One region of the Bradyrhizobium sp. GW821-FHT12B03 genome, then DNA from elsewhere that is predicted to be linked to it. Evidence: predicted binding sites of a transcription regulator. Region 1 holds the regulator's gene; each other region holds the start of a gene.
The links. Region 1 encodes LexA, which represses DNA repair genes until DNA is damaged. Its sites were predicted from a motif close to TGTTCNNNNTGTGTTCNG; they were not measured.

Region 1 (2,267 bases):
CCGCCGATACGCTGGCAGCCACCACGGCCGGCATCCGCCGTGCCCGCGAGAGCGGCGCCGACATCCTGATCACCACCGGCGGTGCCTCGGTAGGCGACCACGATCTGGTCCAGCAGGCGCTGAGGGACGAAGGTATCGCGATGGCGTTCTGGAAGATCGCGATGCGGCCGGGCAAGCCGATGATGCACGGGCGGTTGGGGCCGATGCGCGTGATCGGCCTGCCCGGCAATCCCGTGTCCTCCTATGTGTGCGCCTTCCTGTTCATGGTGCCTCTGATTCGCGCTCTGTCGGGCCAACAGATGATTCATCACCGTCGCGAGCGCGCCGTGCTCGGCCGCGATGTCGGAGCCAATGACCAGCGCGAAGACTATCTGCGCGCGCGCCTGGAGCGCCGCGACGACGGCACGCTCGTCGCCCTTCCCGTCAATAACCAGGATTCCTCGCTGCTTGCGAATCTCGCTGCGGCACAGGCACTTCTCGTGCGCGCGCCGTTCGCGCCGAAGGCCGAGGCCGGCTCGCCTTGCGAGGTGCTGCTGCTGCCCGTCTGAACGCTGCGGACACGTGCGTTCCGCGAACTTTGTCGCGTTCACGGTAAATTAAGCAGTTGCGGAACATGTATCGAACATATAGTGTCCGTTCATGATTTGTTTCGAGCATCTAGCGGCTTATCGCTGAATTGAACGTCTCGGAATCGAACGACATCAACCGGGGGACTTTGGTCGAGATGCTAACGCGCAAACAATACGAGCTTCTGCGGTTCATCAGTGAGCGTCTGAAGGAAAGCGGCGTGCCGCCCTCCTTCGACGAGATGAAGGACGCGCTCGACCTGCGCTCGAAATCGGGCATCCATCGCCTGATCACCGCACTGGAGGAGCGTGGCTTCATTCGGCGACTGCCCAATCGCGCCCGCGCGATTGAAGTCATCAAGCTGCCCGAGCTCCAGGCCGCCGCCGGCAGTCGTCGCGGCTTCACGCCGAGCGTCATCGAAGGCAATCTCGGCAAGGTGCGAACGAGCTCCAGCGCGCCCGTGGACGACGGCGAGCGCCCCGTCGCGGTACCTGTCATGGGCCGCATCGCGGCCGGCACGCCGATCGAAGCGTTGCAGACCCGCAGCCACACGATCAGCGTACCGCCTGACATGCTCGGCTCGGGCGAGCATTACGCGCTCGAAGTGCGCGGCGATTCGATGGTCGAAGCCGGCATCCTCGACGGCGACATGGCGCTGATCCAGCGCAACGAGACTGCCGACACCGGCGACATCGTCGTGGCGCTGATCGATGACGAGGAGGCAACGCTGAAGCGCTTCCGCCGCCGCGGCGCCTCGATTGCGCTCGAGCCCGCCAATGCGGCCTATGAGGTCCGCATCCTGCCGCCCAATCGGGTGAAGATTCAGGGCAAGCTGATCGGCCTTTACCGGAAGTACTGAACCGTCCGCGCGGCGGCAGTCGGCAACCACACCCGAGCAATTGGAGCGGACGATTGTCCGCTCCGGCTGGATAGTCTTTCTGGTTTTGCACAGATTATCCGGCCACCTCTCCAGCGCTAGATCCTCGGCGCGCCGCAACGAAGCACTCATCGCTTCGCGGGCCTGTGCGCAAACCGGGGAGACAACCATGCGCAAGATCGTCTTGAGCACAGTCACGATAGCGCTGATCGCAGCATCGGCGTCGCAAGCCTTCGCTGCTCCATCGCACCATTCCCGCAAGACGTCGCCGGCAATGACCAGCGAACAATTCCGCAATGCCCGCAACGCCGTCGCGCAGCCGTCGCAACCGGTCTGGCCGTATTCAGGCTGGTCGGCACCTGCTGGTCGCTGACGGAGAAGCACGCGAAATGCACGGGAGTGGGCTTTGTTCCCAATGCATTTGAAAAAGATATTGTGATGGCAGCCTGCGGACCCAAGCCGCAGATTTGCCTACAACCAAGCAGAGCTTGGGGGCTTCCACTCTGATAGAGGCCTGCGCCTCGGAAGAGACGCGGGTTGCTATCTCCGAATGAGGAGCACCCGATGTGTGACTACAGCCTGCACGCCGTCGCGACGCGCCCCGCAGAGGTCGGCGAGACGATCGTCACGACAACCTTCCGTGGCACCTCGACGCGTGGCTTCGCCTCCGAGGCCGACATGTCCGTCGCGGTCTGCCTGCTGCCGGGAACGGAGCTCGCCTTCGCCGACAACGTCCGCTACGACAATCGCTGGATCTGGACGCGCACGATCAACTCACGCGTCGGCAAGTTCGGCAAGATCGATCCGCACATTCCCGATCGTC
Region 2 (2,267 bases), on a different contig from region 1:
AAAACGAAACGGGCCCCGAAGACGTCGGCAACTCAACGTCCTCAGCGCCCGCTCCTCGCGAAAAACTTTTCGCGTTAAGTCTTACTCGTCCGCGGGCTCCTCGCCGTCGGCGTCGCGCTCGGGCGTGCCGGCGAGAATCTGCTCGGCGATCAGGCCGGAGTTCTGGCGGATCGCGGTCTCGATCTTGGCGGTGATGTCGGGATTGGCCTTCAGGAACGCCTTGGAGTTCTCGCGGCCCTGGCCGAGACGCTGGCTGTCATAGGAGAACCAGGCGCCTGACTTCTCGACGATGCCGGCCTTGACGCCGAGATCGAGGATCTCGCCCATCTTGGAGACTCCCTCGCCGTACATGATGTCGAACTCGACCTGCTTGAAGGGCGGCGCCAGCTTGTTCTTCACCACCTTCACGCGCGTGGTGTTGCCGACCACTTCGTCGCGCTCCTTGATCGCGCCGATGCGGCGGATGTCGAGGCGGACGGAGGCGTAGAATTTCAGCGCATTGCCGCCGGTGGTGGTTTCCGGCGAGCCGTACATCACACCGATCTTCATGCGGATCTGGTTGATGAAGATCACCATGGTGTTGGACTTGTTGATCGAGGCGGTCAGCTTGCGCAGCGCCTGGCTCATCAGACGGGCCTGAAGGCCCGGCAGCGCATCGCCCATCTCGCCCTCGAGCTCGGCCTTCGGCACCAGGGCCGCGACCGAATCGACCACCAGAACGTCCACCGCACCCGAGCGCACCAGCGTGTCGCAGATTTCCAGCGCCTGCTCGCCGGTGTCCGGCTGCGAGATCAAGAGCTCGTCGATGTTGACGCCCAGCTTGCGCGCATAGACCGGATCGAGCGCGTGCTCGGCGTCGATGAAGGCACAGATGCCGCCCTTCTTCTGCGCTTCCGCCACCGTGTGCAGCGCCAGCGTGGTCTTGCCCGAGGATTCCGGCCCGTAGATTTCCACGACGCGCCCCTTGGGCAGGCCGCCAATCCCGAGCGCAATGTCGAGCCCGAGGGAACCGGAGGACACCGCCTCGACGTCCATCGAGCGGTCGTTCTTGCCCAGCTTCATCACCGAGCCCTTGCCGAACTGGCGCTCGATCTGGGAGAGCGCGGCGGCCAGAGCTTTACTCTTGTCCATGGAAGATCCTTCGACGATACGCAGGGCAGTTGCGGACATTGGGTCGTGCTCCTTATGGCGAGGATTCGCTAGGGGGACAAACGATTGGCGAGGCGGGCCGGCGATAAAACCAATGTACCCTATTTGTTCCAGGTTCGCAATATGTTCTTTTGCGGATTTCGAGCAGATATATACCTGAACATGTAATCTAGATCAGGTACATCTTCGTCTGCCACAACTAGCCCTAGAGTCGGGCGGAGGCAGGCATGGCCGTTAAGAATTTTTTCAGAACCGCTGCCATCGGATTGTTTTCCCTCTGGATCGTTATTGAGGAGATTCCGGCGATCAAGCGCCTACTCAGCGCAATCACTGGATTCGACTTCATCTACGAGAAGGCGAACAATCCGGGGTGGGTTGGAAAGGCCGTGCACATGGCCTTGAATCCCCCACCAGGAACAGCGCTATTCATTCTCTTTGCTATGGTGGCCGTGTTTTACTGGAGCACCAAACCACGAGAGATCAGGATGTCGTTGCCGGTTATTGGAATGCTGATCAGTGTCATCAGCTTCACTGCCTTCGGCGTTTGGTATTTGGTGCTGATTCAGACTGCCGAGGCCAAAACAGAATTGGTCGACAAGACAGAAACAGCCCAGCTTAATGTGTCGCCGACCGCACCCCCAGAATGGCGCGCTCTGGTTCAACAAAAGAAAATCGAAGAACTCAACAAACTACTCGATGAACGGGAAACTAAGGCTGGTGAATGGTGGAACGGATTCATGTCCGGCTACCCTAGCGCAAACTTACCTACCGCCATAAAGCATTCCAACTGGCAGCTGGGTGAATGGAAAAAAGTGGCGTTAGACATCCAGCAGATCGTGCGACAGGGGATGGACAGAAACGACATCGACTTATTCGATATGTCGAAGTTCGAGGCGCACGTTCCGACGCCAATTGACCAACGCATCCGGGAAGCCGCGGCAAATGGCGCGATCACTCAAGATCAGGCGGATTTTAAAATCGGAGAGTTTCGCAAACTCTATTACCAGCATTCCAGGATTGAAACCGCGATAACGGAACTGCGTTCCAAGTTTAAGGGTGACTCCATACGGCTACTGCAAACAATCACGTCGGCGAGGTCCAACGATGGCGCAGCAGAA
Region 3 (2,267 bases), 140 kb from region 1:
GGTGGGCGCTGCGGTGTACTGGATCGTGCTCTTGCCGAAATCGATGTAGTTGTACTCGACCTTGGCCGACCAGTTCGGAGCGAACATGTATTCGGCGCCGGCACCGACGGTCCAACCCCAGCGCCAGTCGTTCTGGACGAAGACGTTTCCGGGAACGCCATCATAACGGTGCTGGATGTCGCCGACCGCGGCGCCGCCGCTGACGAACAGGAGGGCGGGACCGGTCGAATAGCCAAGACGGCCCTTGATGTCACCGAAGCCGCGAATCTTCGTGAAGTAGGTGTCGCCGACGCCGGCATTGATCTCGGCAGAACGGCCGCTGATGTCAGCCCAGTGATAATCGCCCTCGATGCCGAAGACGACCGGGCCGGACTGCCAATTGTAGCCGAACACGCCACCAACAAAGCCGCCGTTGGTATCGTACTTCTGCGTTCCAGCAAAAACCGCCGTATTGGGAGTCCCGAAGAAAGTTTCGTCGCTGCGGCCCCAGCCGCCGCCCCCCTGAACACCGACGTAGAAGCCGGTCCAGTTATAAATGGGCGAGGGCGCGACCATCGGCGCCTTCGTATAGGGACGCGCGGCCATATCCGCCGCATTCGCAGGAGCCGCCAAGCCCAACGCAGCGGCACCAAATGCAACCACCAAGATTTTATTCATTACGGTCTCTCCCAAGCTTGTCCGCTTCTCAAGAAATCCCCGAAGCGGGCCATCAGGCGCGACGCCCAAATGATCTAATTCCGAGGCAACGATAGCCCGGTTCGGCGGCAGAGTCCGTCTCCGAAATGCCACACTCGCCAACCAATGTCAGAGAGGTCAAGTAGATGAATGTTAAGGGATTTTTTCGATTCCGGGGAACCCGAGAAAGTTCCGTCGGTTTCATCGGCTTGTGCAATTTTCAATCCTGCCTTGCCCGGTAATTCGGCACCTGTTCGGGGTGGGTCGGGGCTGAGAACAAATCTGGAACAAATCCGCCAGCGATGCTATATATGGGGATAACCTGAGGGGTGACGGGCTGATCCGACCTCGCAAGCGTATAGGTTCGCCTCAACAGGGTGGCAGAGGACCGTTTCGCGCGGACCCCGCCTTTTAGATTCAGTGGCATTCGGAGCGGAGAGCGGCAATGGCGGGAAGCGTCAACAAGGTCATTCTGGTTGGAAATCTCGGCAAGGATCCTGAAATCCGCCGCACCCAGGACGGGCGGCCGATTGCGAATTTGAGCATCGCGACCTCGGAGACCTGGCGCGACAAGAACAGCGGCGAGCGCAAGGAAAAGACCGAGTGGCATCGCGTCGTGATCTTCAATGAAGGGCTCTGCAAGGTCGCCGAGCAGTATCTGAAGAAGGGTGCCAAGGTTTACATCGAGGGCGCGCTGCAGACCCGCAAGTGGACCGACCAGAGCGGCGTCGAGAAGTACTCCACCGAGGTCGTGCTCCAGGGCTTCAACTCGACCCTGACGATGCTCGACGGCCGCGGCGGCGGGGGAGGCGGCAGCTTCGGCGAGGAGCCGGGCGGCGATTTCGGCTCCTCCGGTCCCGTCAGCAGCGCACCGCGCCGGGCCGTTGCCGCCGGCGGCGGTGGCCGCAACAGCGACATGGACGACGACATCCCGTTCTGAGGCGGGCGGGGCGCTTCGCCCCGGATGTCACCTTGCTCGCGTGAAGCGACAGGATTTCTTACCAATTGGCGGGTAAAGCTCGGTTTTTCCGGGCTTGCTTCATGTGCGGCCTCAGGCCTTTTGACGGGCCTTGATGTGAATGGTATTAACTTCATGTTAATCCTATTCACATGGATCTGTCGATCGGAGGAAGCCCCTGCATGAGTCTCGCGCCGCTGCTTGAGGCCGCTCCAGCGATCCCGCTGCATGCCTTCGCCGCGATGGCCGCCTTCCTGCTCGGCCTGGTCCAGTTTGCCGCCCCCAAGGGCACGCTGCCGCACCGGACGATCGGCTGGATCTGGGTGGGGCTGATGGCGATCGTCGCCGCCTCGTCGTTCTGGATCCACCAGATCCGCCTGGTCGGGCCGTTCGGCCCGATCCATCTCTTGTCGGTCTTCACGCTGGTGGTGCTGCCGCTGGCGGTTTGGCGGGCACACACCCATCGGGTGGCCGACCACCGGCGGATGATGATCTTCATCTTCGCCGGCGCGCTGCTGGTGGCGGGCCTGTTCACGCTGGTGCCCGGGCGCATCATGCACCACGTGATTTTCGGGACGTAAGGGGCGGTTCCACCCGGCTCGTTCGGGCCTTGCCCCGGATGGTGCCGGGAAGG

Region 2: the regulator LexA is predicted to act here: its motif matches at 1,245-1,262, upstream of recA (recombinase RecA).
Region 3: the regulator LexA is predicted to act here: its motif matches at 948-965, upstream of AC1RUR_RS29065 (single-stranded DNA-binding protein).

The regions. Positions count from the first base shown of each region.
Region 1 is NZ_JBXAQU010000018.1:32,010-34,276, reverse strand. It holds gene AC1RUR_RS28415 (molybdopterin molybdotransferase MoeA) at 1-548, shown strand, start outside; gene lexA (transcriptional repressor LexA) at 725-1,426, shown strand; gene AC1RUR_RS28405 (hypothetical protein) at 1,614-1,817, shown strand; gene AC1RUR_RS28400 (hypothetical protein) at 2,009-2,267, shown strand, end outside.
Region 2 is NZ_JBXAQU010000016.1:119,542-121,808, forward strand. It holds gene recA (recombinase RecA) at 82-1,170, opposite strand; gene AC1RUR_RS26935 (hypothetical protein) at 1,377-2,267, shown strand, end outside.
Region 3 is NZ_JBXAQU010000018.1:171,460-173,726, forward strand. It holds gene AC1RUR_RS29060 (outer membrane protein) at 1-657, opposite strand, end outside; gene AC1RUR_RS29065 (single-stranded DNA-binding protein) at 1,121-1,615, shown strand; gene AC1RUR_RS29070 (DUF2306 domain-containing protein) at 1,816-2,214, shown strand.